2 regions of the Metabacillus mesotrionivorans genome follow, and region 1 is predicted to be linked to the other one. Evidence: riboswitches for the same ligand, from Rfam matches in the RefSeq annotation. Region 1 holds a riboswitch; the other holds the start of a gene.
The links. A riboswitch is a leader RNA that binds a small molecule or an ion and turns the genes downstream of it on or off. The one in region 1 is predicted to bind S-adenosylmethionine.
Positions count from the first base shown of each region.

Region 2: another riboswitch for S-adenosylmethionine. It lies ahead of ACTSEZ_RS11015 (O-acetylhomoserine aminocarboxypropyltransferase/cysteine synthase family protein); the one in region 1 lies ahead of ACTSEZ_RS04630 (YezD family protein).

Region 1 covers NZ_JBQMFF010000001.1:916,914-924,912, reverse strand. The annotation lists gene ACTSEZ_RS04660 (sirohydrochlorin chelatase) at 1-746, opposite strand, end outside; gene cobA (uroporphyrinogen-III C-methyltransferase) at 748-1,521, opposite strand; gene cysC (adenylyl-sulfate kinase) at 1,632-2,225, opposite strand; gene sat (sulfate adenylyltransferase) at 2,242-3,381, opposite strand; gene cysP (sulfate permease) at 3,424-4,446, opposite strand; gene ACTSEZ_RS04635 (phosphoadenylyl-sulfate reductase) at 4,501-5,202, opposite strand; gene ACTSEZ_RS04630 (YezD family protein) at 5,306-5,449, opposite strand; SAM riboswitch class I at 5,514-5,619, opposite strand; gene ACTSEZ_RS04625 (hypothetical protein) at 5,791-6,051, shown strand; gene pyrE (orotate phosphoribosyltransferase) at 6,086-6,718, opposite strand; gene pyrF (orotidine-5'-phosphate decarboxylase) at 6,715-7,434, opposite strand; gene ACTSEZ_RS04610 (dihydroorotate dehydrogenase) at 7,403-7,999, opposite strand, start outside.
Region 2 covers NZ_JBQMFF010000003.1:216,052-224,050, reverse strand. The annotation lists gene ACTSEZ_RS11060 (3-hydroxyacyl-CoA dehydrogenase/enoyl-CoA hydratase family protein) at 1-808, shown strand, start outside; gene ACTSEZ_RS11055 (acetyl-CoA C-acetyltransferase) at 823-1,998, shown strand; gene ACTSEZ_RS11050 (acyl-CoA dehydrogenase FadE) at 2,033-3,817, shown strand; gene ACTSEZ_RS11045 (arsenate reductase family protein) at 3,988-4,344, shown strand; gene gcvH (glycine cleavage system protein GcvH) at 4,412-4,795, shown strand; gene ACTSEZ_RS11035 (YusG family protein) at 4,849-5,091, shown strand; gene ACTSEZ_RS11030 (toprim domain-containing protein) at 5,223-5,570, shown strand; gene ACTSEZ_RS11025 (thioredoxin family protein) at 5,591-5,899, shown strand; gene ACTSEZ_RS11020 (hypothetical protein) at 6,052-6,372, shown strand; SAM riboswitch class I at 6,447-6,558, shown strand; gene ACTSEZ_RS11015 (O-acetylhomoserine aminocarboxypropyltransferase/cysteine synthase family protein) at 6,626-7,942, shown strand.

The DNA of each region.
Region 1 (7,999 bases):
AAGTCAAATGCACCGTCCCGGTTTGAGATGGCTTCCTGCACCCGCTCTGTAAAGACTTCCTCAACCCCGCTGTCGTATCCGAGGTATCTGCATACCGTTAAATCCGGGTGCTGGACAGACAGTGCCTTTCTCATAACCTCTCTCATGACAAGACCTGTAAAGAGCAGATAAGGCACAAGAAAAATGCGTTTATCATTCATGCCTGAAACCCTGTCAAGCATATCATCAAGACTCGGTTTTGCCGCTGTCACGAAGGCTGTCTCCACTTCGCTTCCGCCTGCACGGTCCTTTACCAGCAGGCTGATTTCCTTTAAATCTTTTGCCACATCCGGATCAGAGCTTCCTCTGCCGACAATGACAATCAGCGAGTCAGGACCGGGATCTCCCTGTTCTGTTACTCGCTTGAAGACACTCTCAGCCAATTTTTCATGAACACCGATTGGTTTTCCGTATGTTACGTCAACATGCTGGAAAAGCGATGCAGCTTCTGCAACTTCTTTTGGTATATCTTCTTTCGCATGAGCGGCCGTCAGCAGAAGCAGGGGCACTATCGCAATTCTTTCAGCCCCTTTTTTGACGCATGCAGCGAATCCTTCTTCAATCGAGGGCTCGGCCAGTTCAAGAAAGCAAATTTCCTGAATATCCGCTTCGATGAGCGGCTGGACCCGCCTGATAAAAGAGACAGCCTCATCGCAGGCCTGTCTGATGCGGCTGCCGTGGCAGACATATAAAACAGCCTGTTTCATCCTATAGCACCCCGCTTATGGCAGCTTCAGAGGCTTTTTCCTCAAACCAGCTGATTTTTTCGCGGTAGCGGACAACTTCTCCGATGATGATCATGCTCGGGTTCGTGATTTTTTCAGTTCTGGCAATATCTGCAATCGTTTCAAGCGTTCCGGTCACAGTCTTCTGCACGTCAGTCGTTCCCCAGTGTACAAGCGCAGCAGGGGTATCTTTGGACTTCCCGTTTTTCAGCAGCTGCTCTTGAATATAGGGCAGGTTCCCCACTCCCATATAAATTGCAAGTGTATCAATCCCTTTTGCAAGACTTGCCCACTTTTGGTCTTCTTTTTCATCGTTTTTATGGTGCCCGGCAACGAAGGCGACGCTTGCACTCACATCCCGGTGGGTGACGGGAATTCCTGCATATGCAGCAGCAGCTATTCCCGATGTGATGCCGGGTACAATTTCAAACGGGATGCCGTGTTTGACAAGGGCTTCCGCTTCTTCTGCACCCCGGCCGAACACAAACGGATCTCCGCCTTTCAGACGGGTGACGGTTTTGCCGCTTTTAGCGTAGCGGACGAGAAAATGATTGATTGTTTCCTGCTTCATTAAGTGGTAATCGGGCAGCTTTCCGCAGTAAATAAGGTCAGCACCTTCTTTCGCGTAGGCAAGCAGCTCTTTGTTCACAAGGCGGTCATATAAGATGACATCGGCCTTTTGAATGCATTTAACAGCCTTTAATGTAATCAGTTCAGGATCACCAGGTCCTGCACCTACTAAATAAACATTCCCCATTGATAGACTCTCCTTACTTATATGAAAACTGCCTCGCTGCGTTCGGCGTGTGATGTAGTGATTCTTACAGTCTACTATATCAGGAAAACGGAGCATTTTTTTAATTATTTTTAAATCAAGCCTCTTTCAATTAACGCTTTCGTCAGCTGTTTGACACACGCTTCAACGGAGTGCTTTTCGGTATCCAGGACGATTTCGGGCTGAAGAGGTTCCTCATACGGGGCGCTGATTCCCGTAAAATTTTTGATTTCTTCATTTCTCGCTTTTTTATAAAGTCCTTTAGGATCACGCTTCTCGCATTCTTCAACAGAACATTTCACATAGACTTCGAGAAATTCATTTTCCCCGACAAGTCCTCTGACTAGATCGCGGTCAGCGCGGTAGGGTGAAATAAATGCCGTCAGAACAATCTGTCCGCTTTCCACAAACAGCTTTGAAACCTCGCCGATGCGGCGGATGTTTTCTTTGCGGTCATCTTCCCCGAAGCCAAGATCACTGTTCAGGCCATGTCTCACGTTGTCGCCGTCCAGAACAAATGCCTGGGCGCCGCGGTCAAACAGGGTCCTTGCAAAGGCGTTGGCGACACTCGATTTGCCTGAAGCAGACAGCCCTGTAAACCAGAGGATAAAGCTTTGATGCTTGTTTTTATCATGACGTTCTTTTTTTGCGATTGATGCCTCATGCCATACGATATTGCTGCTCATCACTGTTTCCCCCTTCTTACGAAACGACTTCTTTTTTTAATCCGCTGATCAGAACTTCAATGACTTCAGGTCTGCTGAACGTGCTTGGCGGCACTTCGCCGTTTCTAAGCATCTGTCTTACCTTTGTGCCGGACAATATGACATGCTCCGAGCTATCGTGGGGACAGGTTTTTGTTGTAGCCATGCTTTCGCATTTGCTGCAGTAGAAGCTGTGGTCAAATTTCATCGGTTTAATGCCAAGCTCCGCTTCTTCAAACTGTTCAAATATCTTCTGCGCATCATATGTGCCGTAATAATCACCGACACCTGCATGATCTCTTCCGACAATAAAATGCGTGCATCCGTAATTTTTCCGGACAAGCGCGTGGAAAATGGCTTCTCTTGGTCCTGCATATCTCATCGCAGCAGGGAAAACGCCAAGCTCCACTCGTTCTTCCGGATAGTAGTTTTTAAGCAGAACTTCATAGCTCTCCATGCGGATTTCTGCTGAAATATCATCTGATTTTGTCTCCCCGACAAGAGGATTCAGGAACAATCCGTCAACCGTTTCCAGGGCAGCTTTCTGAATGTATTCATGTGCTCTGTGTACAGGATTTCTTGTCTGGAAGCCGACGACGGTTTTCCACCCTTTGCTTTTGAAAATCGCTCTTGTTTCTGATGGGTCGAACGTATATTCTTTGAACGGCTTCTCGGGACGCTTGATCAGAGTGATTTTGCCTCCTGCATAGACGTCTTCCCTTTCATGCAGTTTTTTCACTCCGGGATGGGCAAGATCTGCCGTTCCGTAAACATTGATTGCCTCATTCGTTTTATCCGGCTCAAAGAGATCTTCGATTTCAATCAGACCGTACACTACACCGTCATATTGAAGCTTTGCTTTGTCTCCTGTCTTCAGCGACGCTGCTGTTTCTCTGGATACCGGAAGCGTGATCGGAATGCTCCAGACCGTGCCGTCTGCTAGCCTCATGCTGCTGACTACATTATCATAATCCGCTTTTGTTAAAAAACCCGTAAGCGGGCTGTAGGCTCCGATTCCGATCAATTCCAGATCGCTCAGGGCCATTGCATCAATTTCAATCACCTGTTTGATTTCCTGTATGCTGACATCAGGATTGTATACATCAACTAATACTCCGCCATGAGGCTGTAAACTCATTTATTTTTCCTCCTAAACTGACCTTTTTAATTGGTTTTACCGTTAAATGCCTCCGCCTTCTTCATGCACGGCACGCTTTTCATCCCGAATCGCCTTCATCAGGCTCAGTGTACCAAGGGTTGCCAGCATGACACTCAGAAGAACGACAAGAGAATACATATCCTTTTCTAAAAACAGTTTGACTAGCATATACGATATGGCAAGTGAAAACAGCGGCGAGACAATCCAGATCCGGATGATTTTCTTCACGATGTGCTTTTGAAGGATCTCGCTTCCGCTTTTCGCCATTCCAAGTCCGATAATAGCTGAGGAGGTCACCTGCGTCAGGGGAACGGGAAGTCCGAAAATGGAACTGGCAATCACAAGTCCCGCTCCTGTACCAGATATCAGAATGCCTTCAGGCTTTGAATATCTGGTAATTTTCTTTCCGTTTGTTTCAAGCACTTTTTTGCCGAGTAAAATCGCGCCAAGAGCAACAAATGCTCCTCCGAGCAGCGTCCCGTCCGGCACCGAAATCAGTCCGGCCCCGACAAGCGGCCCTACTGCGTTTGCCACATTGTTCATTCCGGCTGAGAAAGCCTCGAAAAATCCGGCCAGGATCAGGATGCCTGTAAGGAGCGGCCGGTCTTTAAAGAACGGCTTGTGCTGAACTTTATATAGACCTTTCCCGAACAGCCAGGCAATTCCGAAAGCTGCAACGGGAACGATCACCCAGAACATCATGATGACAAGCAGTGATTTTATAAATAGTACCTGATAGGCAATACCCACTCCCACAACGGCGCCAACCGTCACCTCGCTTGTTGAAAGCGGGATCCCCAGCAGGTTTGCAAGAAACAGCGAGCTTGTCGCAGACAAAATAATGATCAGAACAATCTTCACATTAATGATATCCTGCGGAATAATCCCTGCACTTATTGTCTTAACAACCTCTCCGCCGCCAAGATACGCGCCTGCAAAAACACCAACGGCGCATATTAAAAGGGCATGCCTGGCTTTAGGAACTGCGCCGGAACCGTAAGCTACTCCCATGGAAGCAGCGGCTCCGCTCGCTCCAATATTCATGGCGAAGAAGAGACTGATGGCAAGCGCACCCAGTTCAAGCACGGCAATCCCCCCTTATCCATGCAGGCCGCATTCTGTTTTGCCCTGGCCGCTCCATCTGCCTGAGCGCAGATCGTCTGCACTGAACGCAGGCTGCGTACAGTGGAAACAGCCGATGCTCGGGTATCCCTGATCGTGGAGCGGATTATACGGGAGGTCATTTTTATGAACATAGCGCCAGACATCTTTCCATGTCCAGTGAATGAGAGGACAGACTTTTACCGACTGAAACTTGTCGTCTTTATTGATAAATTGGACATGTTTCCTGGTTTCAGACTGCTCTCTCCGAAGCCCTGATATCCACGCTTCTGACTGAGAGAGTGTTTCATTCAGCGGCTGAAGTTTTCTGATTGCACAGCATTGATTCGGATTCGTCTCCCACAGCTTATCTCCATGCTGTTCAGCCTGTTCAGCAAGAGTAAGGGCAGGTTTTTTCATTTTAATTCGGAGCTTGGGATATTTTTCTTTTACACGTTCAATGGTTTCATACGTTTCCTTGAAATGAACATCTGTATCAAGAAAAACAATCGCCGCCTCCGGATTTACTTTTGAAATCAGGTCAATGAGAACAATGCCCTCAATGCCAAAGCTGCAGGCATAAACAATCTCTTCCCCGTAATGCCCGTAAGCCCACTTAAGCACATTCAATGCTCCGCTGTATCCGTCGTCTGTTTCAAAATTCTGTTCATGCTCATGCCATGTTTTGTATGTCAGCATGCTGATCTTCTCCTCACTTTTCAGGTCCCGCATAAAAAGCTTTTAACATTAGGACACGAGCCCTCTTTTGTTAAAACGCCTCCGGTTTATCCGGTCAGCATCCTCATTTCATTCTGATTTTTTCATTTTTTTCAAGCTGAATTACTTTTCCGTCCTGAACGATCAGTGTGACGGAACCATAGCTCATAGTTTTAAGCATTTCCTTCAGCCTGTCGATGACCGCGTCAAGTTGCTGATCAGTACCCACAGTGGTCCCCCGTTTCTTACCCATTAAAAAAAGCCTTCCGGTTTGAAAGACTGTTCAGGCATCAACCTTATCTTCCAAAATGGGTTTCATTTTGCTGGATGTAGCACCTTGCACGCATGCAGGTTGCCGGGCTTCACCGGGCCAGTTCCCTCCGCCTCTCTGGATAAGTTTATTATATTTTTCTAAATTTTATCACAATTGCAGACTATGTCAATCATAGTTTTGCTATCGGAATTAAAAACCTCTCTTTTTTTAGAGCTAATTATAAAAAAGTGCTAGATTAACAGGGTTTGAATAAGGTGTAGTAAAGTTCGTTCCGAGAGGTGAGAGTTATTTTTATTTTGTTAAGTGCAGCTGCCGTTTTTTATGCTTTAGGCGGATTTTCATTAGCTTATGCGGCAATGGAGTTTGATGACCCAGCCATTTTTGAAAAAATGAAAGAGGAACGCGGAGTGATGAAAGGCTTCGGGATGATCGGTTTTGCGGGATTTCAACTCAGCGGGAAACTGCTGCCTGCGCCATGGCAGCAAAAAGGATTCAGAATTGGCTGTTTGCTGATCAGCATACTGTGTTTTTCCGGCAGCATGCTGATATGGAAATAAAAAAGGCATCAGCTGCTCCTGATGCCTTTTTTATTTATACGCTCAGCCATTCTTCGGAAGATGGATTTTCACGCCATTTCTTCAGCTTGGCTAAATCTTCTGTTTGAATGGAACCTTTCTTCAGAGCTGTTTCAATAAGAGAAGAATAGTCCGTCAATGAAACTGAATGGATTCCTTCTTCCTCAAGCATCTCTGTCCCTTTTTGAAGTTCGTATGTGAAAATGGAGACAGCGCCGATGACTTCACAGCCGGCTTCTCTAAGCGCTCTGACGGCTGTAATCACGCTTCCCCCGGTTGAAATCAAATCCTCCACTACAACCACTTTCTGGCCTTCGCGGACCTTCCCTTCAATCTGATTTCCCTTTCCGTGCCCTTTCGGCTTGCTTCTCACATAAGACATCGGCAGATTCAACAGATCGCTTACCCATGCAGCATGAGGAATTCCTGCAGTAGCCGTGCCTGCAATCATTTCAGCTTGAGGGTAATGCTCTCTGATCAGAGCGGACAGACCTTCTGCAATGTTTTTTCTTACCTCCGGATAAGAGAGCGTCAGGCGGTTATCGCAGTAGATCGGTGATTTGAGCCCGCTTGACCATGTAAACGGATCATTAGGGCTAAGGTATACAGCTTCGATTGTCAGCAGTTGTTCGGCAATTTGATGGTTCATACAGGCAGTCCCTCCCAGGCGTTTTTCATTTGTGTATAGGCGGCAAGCGGATCCGGTGCTTTGGTGATGCTCCGTCCTGCCACAATGGCAGTTGACCCGAGCTCTCTCGCTTTTTCAGGAGTAGCCACCCTGACCTGGTCATTTACTGCATCACCGCTCATGCGTATTCCGGGTGTTACTGTCATAAACGAGCGGGGAAGCTCGCTGTAGATGCGGGGCACCTCAAGAGAAGAGCACACAATACCGTCAAGGCCGCTTTTTGCAGCAAGCTTAGCGTAGCTTAATACCGTGTCATCAAGGCTAGTGCTGATCAACAATTCGTTCTTCAGCATCTCTGCCGACGTGCTTGTCAGCTGAGTGACAGCAATGCAGGCGGGACGCTTGGAGCCTGCAGGTGTTCCGGCCTCAAGACCTTCCATTGCAGATTCCATCATGGCACTGCCGCCGGCCGCATGCACATTGACGAGATTGACTCCGAGTCCTGCAAGACCCCTCATCGCTTTTTTCACGGTTTCGGGAATATCATGGAGCTTAAGATCAAGGAAAATCTCATGACCGCCTGATTTCAGATGATCTATGACCGCAGGACCTTCCCGGTAAAAGAGCTCCATGCCAGCTTTTACATAAAGTTTCTGTCCGGACATCTTTTTTAAGAATTCTCCTGTTTCGGCAGCATCCTTAAAATCAAGCGCGATAATCAGCGGTCTCTCGTTCATGCTTAAAGCTCCTTCCGATGCATTCTGTAATGTGATCAAACCCGTATTTTCTAAGCACATGAGGCAGTTCTTCAATGATTTCAGGGCAAACAAACGGATTCACAAAGTTGGCTGTTCCTACTGCTACGGCGCTTGCTCCCGCGTACATGAATTCAAGGACGTCTTCTGCTGTCTGAACACCGCCCATGCCGATAATCGGAATGGATACCGCCTGGCTGACTTCATGAATCATGCGGATGGCCACCGGTTTGATGGCAGGGCCGGATAAGCCGCCTGTGCGGTTTGCAAGAACCGGCTTGCCTGTTTTCAAATCCAGTCTCATTCCGATGAGCGTGTTGATCATCGTTAATCCATCAGCTCCTGCCGCTTCGATCGCTTTGGCAATGTCAGTGATGTTGCTGACGTTCGGTGACAGCTTGACATAAACAGGCACCTCTGACACAGCTTTTACGGCGCGCGTAAGGGAGGCTGCCATCTCGGGGTTTGTCCCGAATGCAATTCCTCCGGTTTTAACATTCGGACAGGAAATGTTCAGTTCAAGTGCATGAACATTTTTCGCCCTGCT
Region 2 (7,999 bases), on a different contig from region 1:
CGGCAATCAGGGCAAAAATTTCTGCGTCGGTGCGAACCTTGCCATGATCCTGATGGAAGCTCAGGATGACAACTACTTTGAAGTTGACATGGTTGTCCGCCACTTCCAGCAGGCTATGATGAAAATCAAATACAGTCCAAAGCCGGTCGTTGCTGCTCCATTTGGCATGTCACTTGGCGGAGGAGCCGAAATCTGTCTTCCGTCTGCAAGCATTCAGGCATCAAGCGAAACGTACATGGGACTTGTTGAAGCCGGCGTAGGCCTGATCCCGGGCGGCGGAGGCAATAAAGAGCTTTACATTAAACTTCTCAACAGCGTTCCAAAAGGCGTCGATTTCGATCTGCAGAACGTAGCCAATAAAGTATTTGAAACGATTGCAACAGCTAAAGTTTCTTCTTCTGCAGCTGAAGCAAAAGAAAACTTCTTTATGAATGAAAAAGATTCTGTAAGCTTCAATGGGGATCACCTCATTTATGATGCAAAGCAGAAAGTTCTGCAGCTGTCTGATAACGGCTATAAGGCACCTGTACGCAAAAAGGTACCTGTCGTAGGCGAGACAGGTTATGCTGCCCTTCTTCTTGGAGCACAATCCATGCTTCAGTCAGGATATATTTCAGAGCACGATTTGAAAATTGCCCAAAAGCTCGCCTATGTCATTGCGGGAGGCAAAGTGCCATTTGGCACGGAAGTAGATGAACAGTACTTACTTGATCTTGAAAGAGAGGCGTTCCTGAGTCTCGTGAAGGAAGGCAAATCTCAGCAAAGAATGCAGCACATGCTTGTAAAAGGAAAACCATTACGTAACTAGGAGGGTGCACTGTCATGAGAGAAGCGGTCATTGTAGCAGGTGCCAGAACACCTGTCGGAAGAGCAAAAAAAGGGTCACTAGCAGCCGTAAGACCAGATGATCTTGGAGCGCTAGTCGTAAAAGAGACACTTAAGCGTGCTGGCGGATACGAAGGAAATATTGATGATCTGATCATTGGATGTGCGATGCCTGAAGCAGAGCAGGGGCTGAACCTTGCACGAAACATCGGCGCGCTTGCGGGATTGCCGTATACAGTACCGGCAATTACAGTCAACCGCTACTGTTCGTCCGGTCTTCAAAGTATTGCTTACGCAGCGGAAAAAATCATGCTTGGCCACTCGGATACAGCCATTGCAGGCGGAGCCGAATCAATGAGCATGGTGCCGATGATGGGCCACGTTGTCCGTCCGAATGCAGTGCTTGCTGAAAGTGCGCCTGAGTATTACATGGGAATGGGCCATACGGCAGAGCAGGTAGCTGTAAAATACGGAGTCAGCCGCGAAGAGCAGGATGCCTTTGCAGTAAGAAGCCATGAAAAAGCGGCAAGAGCTATTGCAGAGGGCAAGTTTGACGATGAAATCGTACCTGTAGAGGTTACACAGAGAAGTGTTGGAGCAGATCATAAGCTCCGCGAAAAGACGTTCCAGTTCTCAAAAGACGAGGGTGTCCGTCCTGGAACGACTATGCAGATTCTCTCAACATTAAGACCTGCATTCAATGTGAAAGGATCCGTTACAGCAGGAAATTCCTCGCAGACGAGCGACGGTGCTGCTGCTGTAATGGTCATGGACCGTGAAAAAGCGGATGCGCTTGGACTGGAGTCACTCGTGAAATTCCGCTCCTTTGCAGTAGGCGGAGTTCCTCCTGAAGTAATGGGAATCGGCCCGATCGAAGCCATTCCTCGTGCACTGAAAGCTGCAGGTTTAAGCCTGTCTGATATTGGACTTTTTGAATTAAATGAAGCATTTGCTTCACAGTCTATTCAAGTCATAAGAGCTCTTGGGATCGATGAAGAGAAAGTGAATGTCAATGGAGGAGCAATTGCGCTCGGTCATCCGCTTGGGTGTACGGGAGCTAAATTAACCCTTTCCCTTATTCACGAAATGAAGCGCCGCGGCGAGCAATTCGGAGTTGTCACAATGTGCATCGGCGGCGGAATGGGTGCAGCTGGAGTATTTGAATTAGTGTAAGGCTTAAAAAATCAGGAAAATGGGGGAACAAGCAATGTCAAAAACAACTGAAAATCTAATCAAGGGCGGAAGCTTTTTACTTGATGATGTGACATTTGAAAGTGTTTTTACGCCAGAGGATTTCACAGATGAGCATAAAATGATTGCCAAAACGACGGAGGATTTCGTCGTAAATGATGTACTTCCTCAACTTGAAGATATTGAGAATCACCAGTTTGATAAGTCTGTCAAACTATTGAAGCAGGCAGGCGACCTTGGCCTTCTAGGTGCTGACGTACCTGAAGAATACGGCGGCCTAGGCCTTGATAAAATCAGCTCTGCGCTGATTACTGAAAAATTTGCCCGTGCAGGAAGCTTCTCTCTTTCATACGGTGCGCATGTCGGTATCGGATCTCTGCCAATCGTTCTTTTCGGAAGCGAAGAGCAAAAGCAGCAGTACCTTCCAGATCTAGCATCAGGTCAGCGCATTGCAGCCTATGCACTGACTGAACCGGGATCAGGCTCAGATGCCCTTGGTGCCAGAACGACGGCAAAGCTTAACGCAGAAGGCACGCATTATGTATTGAACGGTGAAAAACAGTGGATCACAAACTCCGGCTTTGCAGATGTGTTTGTTGTGTATGCAAAGGTTGACGGCGAGCATTTCTCGGCATTTATCGTAGAAAAAGAATACCCTGGAGTATCAACCGGTCCGGAAGAAAAGAAAATGGGAATCAAAGGTTCATCTACAAGAACGCTTATTTTAGAAGATGCGCTTGTTCCTAAAGAAAATCTTCTTGGAGACCTTGGAAAAGGCCACGTTATTGCCTTTAACATTCTAAACATCGGACGCTATAAGCTTGCTGTCGGAACAATCGGCGGATCTAAACGCATTATTGACGTATCTGTTGAATATGCCAACCAGCGCCAGCAGTTCAAAACGCCAATCAGCAGCTTTTCGCTCATCCAGGAAAAACTGGCAAACATGGCTTCAAAAACATATGCAATGGAAAGCTCAGTGTACCGTACAGTTGGATTATTTGAAGACCGCATGAGCCGCCTGACTCCTGAGGAAGTCAAGGACGGAAAAGAAGTTGCTGCATCTATTGCAGAGTATGCGATTGAGTGTTCACTGAATAAAGTCCTCGGTTCTGAAACGCTTGACTATGTCGTTGATGAAGGCGTTCAGATTCACGGCGGCTACGGCTTCATGGCTGAGTACGAAGTAGAAAGAGCATACCGCGACTCACGTATTAACCGTATTTTTGAAGGGACGAATGAAATCAACCGTCTTCTCGTTCCCGGCACATATTTAAGAAAAGCAATGAAGGGTGAACTGCCGCTTCTTCAAAAAGCACAGGCTCTTCAGGAAGAGTTAATGATGCTTATGCCAGAAGAACCGGGAGACGGCGTTCTGGAGCAAGAAAAGCATCTTCTGAAAAATGCAAAGAAAATCGGTTTAATGATTGCTGGACTTGCTGCTCAGAAATACGGCCAGTCCCTGCAGAAGGAACAGGAAGTTTTAGTGAACATTGCTGATATCGTGAGCAGTGTATACGCTATGGAATCTGCCATCCTCCGCACGGAAAAGGCAATCAACAAGTATGGCGAAGCAAAGAGTGCTCAAAAACTTCTTTACACGCAAGTGTATTGCCAGGAAGCATTCAACGAAATTGAAGCGCATGCTAAAGAATCGCTTGTTGCGATTGAACAGGGAGACACTCTCCGCATGATGATCTCTGCATTAAGAAAATTCACGCGCCACACGCCGATCAATGTTATTGCCAAAAAGCGCGAAATCGCTGCTGCACTGATCGAAGAGAACGGATACCGCGCGTAATAAATACCTTTCAAAAAGGCCTTTTTCAAAAGAAAAGGTCTTTTTGATGATTTTTGCGGAAAAAAAGGCCAAGATAATAGATGGCAGAATGACGATGCTTGTCATTATGCTTGTCAAAAAGAATGTGGTAAAATAATGTTGTTCAATTACGGTTGCAGGTGGTGAAAAGAGTGGCGCTTAAATATTACTGGTATCCGAAATGCGGGACATGCCGGAAAGCAAAAAAGTGGTTAGAAGATCACCATTTGCAGGCACAAGAAATACATATTGTCGAAAATCCGCCGTCAAAAGAAGAGCTGAAATCAATGCTTGATTCAAGCGGCTTGGAGATCAAAAAATTCTTTAACACAAGCGGTCAGAAATACCGTGAGCTTGGCCTGAAGGATAAATTATCCTCCATGTCCGAAGATGAACTTCTTGGACTTCTGGCATCTGACGGCATGCTGATTAAACGCCCGCTGACAACGGACGGAAGCAAGACAACTGTCGGATTTAAAGAAGATCAGTTTAAAGAAACCTGGCTATAGAAGTAGAAGACTTACCCTTTTAGTCTTTTTACAAATAAAACACGATAATCAGTTGGAGGTAGAAAACATGAACACACCAAAAGAACTTCGCTACTCTGAAGAACACGAGTGGGTTAAAGTTGAAGGCGATAAAGTACGCATCGGGATTACGGACTTTGCACAATCAGAGCTTGGAGATATTGTGTTTGTTGAACTTCCTGAAGTAGGCGACGAAATTAAAGCAGACGAGCCATTCGGCAGCGTTGAGTCTGTAAAAACAGTATCTGAGCTGTATGCGCCAATCAGCGGAACAGTTGTTGAAATTAATGAAGACCTTGATGACAGCCCTGAATTTGTCAATGATTCTCCATATGAAAAAGCCTGGATGATTGTCATTGAGCCAAGCAATGCAGGTGATGTAGACAACTTGATGACAGCTGAGCAATACGAAGAAATGACAAACGAAGACTGATAATCCATTCACCTTCTGGACACCCTAAACAGTAAAAAGGAGGGTGTTTCAGCATGTCATTTGAAAAGAAACGGCTGGATATTACAGACCGCGTCACCGGCAGATTTGAAGGCGGGCAAATGAATCTGTTTTTTGAAAAAGAGCAAATCGGCTCGATGTCACTTGGCCCGGACGGTCAGGTGTCGTTGAAAAATGGATATGAAGAAGAAAATCATTCCTTTTTTCAGTATGCAGACGTTCTATCTAAACAAGATGAGAAGTATGTCGATTGTGACGAAGAAAACGGCTGGTGCTGATGACTTGGCAGTGGAATGTTCCACTGCCTTTTCCTGTTGTTCCGGCCTGTTTTTAAGGTCAGAAGGAAACAACCTCATGCGTTTCGAATAGGTTATAGATAACATATACTCTAACTGAATAGGTGATGGCGATGTCTGCAATTGAGGTTGAAAAAGTCATAATTGTTGAAGGAACATCTGATAAGCGAAAAGTATTAAATGTTGTCAACGAACCGGTTGAAATTATTTGTACAAATGGCACAATCAGTCTGACACGGCTTGATGAAATGGTGGATGAACTGTTCAGCCGTGATGTTTATGTGCTTGTGGATTCTGATGATTCCGGGGATCGCCTGAGAAAACAGTTCAAACGTGAATTTCCCGAGGCTGCGCATTTGTTTATCGACAAAATGTACAGGGAAGTTGCCACTGCACCTGATCAGCATGTCGCAGCTGTGCTGCTGAGTGCAAACATTGATGTGCATGCGAAATACTTATAAAGGGAGTTTGTGAAAAGGCAATGATTGAATGCAATGAAGAGCAGGTAAGCAGACTCGCAGAGAGGGATACTGCCATTCTTTATTTATATACACCCTTTTGCGGAACATGTCAGCTCGCTAAAAAGATGCTGACAGTAGTTGAGGCGATGCTGCCTGCCCTTGAAATAAAGATGGCCAACCTGAATTATCTTCCGAAGCAGGCGTCTGCCTGGGAAATCGAAAGTGTTCCCTGCCTGCTTATTTTTGAAAAAGGAAGATTGATCAGCAAAACGTATGCCTTTCATTCTGTCGAACATCTCTATCAAATATTGAAAGAATATGCCGCCTGATGAGGGCGGCATTTGACATATTTCTTGGGAAATAGAAAAAGAAAAGATTTTGTCTTACTGAGGCAAGGAATATGTCGAAGCTTTCTAAAAGGGAAAAGTGTGGAAAAATAGAATTTCTCCTATAACCACTTGAACGGAAATGGGGAGAAACAATGGATCTGACCTTTTTTGCCGAAAAAATGAATAATGCCCGTTTTATACAGCCGCTGCTTCCAAACGAAAACGTAAGAATTGAGTTCTGGGTTAAAAACCTCAATCAAAAATCCACTCTCGTTCTGCAAAAAGGCAACTGTCATGTAAGCAGTGATGATGAACTCTTTCATGTGCAGATTGTTGGGGAAGAAAGGCATTTTCAAGATTGCTTTCATTCGCCAATCAGGCTTTTGCAGCTTGTAAAACTTGGAGCTATGGAGGCTAAAGGCTCATTCAGAAATATACTTCGAGTAGAGTCACTCATTCAGCTCTGCAAATAATTTTCTAAAAATTCAAACGAATAATTGACTTAAGAAGAAATAAAATGATACAATCCCAATAGGAATAATAAGAAATCTTATCAAGAGCGGTGGAGGGGCCTGGCCCTGTGAAGCCCGGCAACCGGATACAGCGAGTAAATCACGGTGCCAATTCCAGCAGAGTGGATATGCTCTGAAAGATAAGAAGACCGGGATGCGCGCCTCTTCTTTGAAGGGGTTTTTTATTTTTTTAATTTAGGAGGAGAAATGAATCATGACTCGAAAAAAGTACCGTTTGGAGACCGTCAACATTCATGGAGGGCTAAAGCCTGATCCTGGAACAGGCGCCAGATCTGTTCCGATTTATCAGTCTAATGCATACGTTTTTAATGACACTGAGCACGCTTCAAACTTATTTGCATTAAAAGAACAGGGGTACATTTATACGCGTATACATAATCCGACTTCCTCCGTCCTTGAGGAGCGCATCGCTGAACTTGAAGGCGGTGTCGGAAGTCTTGCGGTAGCAAGCGGTATGGCAGCCATCACCCTCTCGATTCTGAATATTGCCGGTGCCGGGGATGAAATCGTGTCCGCATCGAGTCTCTACGGGGGAACCTATAATCTTTTCCAGACGACCTTGCCTAAATACGGCATTGAAACTACATTTGTTAATCCGGAGAACCCGGAAAATTTCAGAAGCGCGATTACAGAAAAAACGAAGGCGATTTTTGCCGAGACAATCGGCAACCCGAGTCTTCAAGTGCTGGATATAGAAGCCGTTGCAAAAATTGCACATGAGGCCGGCATTCCGCTGATTGTAGATAATACATTCGCCACGCCGTATTTGTGCCGCCCGCTCGAACACGGGGCTGATATTGTTGTTCATTCTGCGACGAAGTGGCTGCTTGGAAATGGCACAACGCTTGGCGGCGTCATTGTAGATGGAGGGAAATTTGACTGGAACAGCAGAAAGTTCCCGGGTTTCACCACACCTGACCCAAGCTATCATAACCTGGTTTACGCAGAAGCCCTTCCGGAAGCGGCTTATATTGTAAAAGCCAGAGTGCAGCTGCTGAGAGATCTTGGTCCTGCACTCAGCCCGTTTAATGCTTTTCAATTTAACCTCGGTCTTGAAACGCTGCATGTCAGAATGAAAGAGCATATCTCGAATACGAGGAAGGTTGTATACTATCTGAATGGACATCCTGCAGTTAAATGGGTTCTCTATCCTGAAGATTCAAAGCATCCGGACCGGGCACTTGCTGAGAAATACTTGCCGGAGGGAGCTGGTGCAGTCGTGGTGTTCGGCATTGAAGGCGGACGCGAAGCAGGGGCTAAAGTGATCAACTCTGCGGAGCTGTGGTCACACGTTGCAAATGTAGGGGATGCAAAGAGCCTCATCATTCATCCGGCAAGCACGACACATCAGCAGCTCGACGCTGACGGCCTGAGAAAATCAGGCGTAACAGAGGATTTAATCAGGCTCTCTGTTGGCATTGAACATATAGACGATCTGCTCGAAGACTTGGAGCAGGCAATTGAAAAGGCTGTCGGCATAAGGTCACTGACAGAATCGACAGCACGATAAGACAAGGTTATCCTCGTCCAGCTCCAGCGCCTAAATCCTCTGTCAGAACAAATCCGT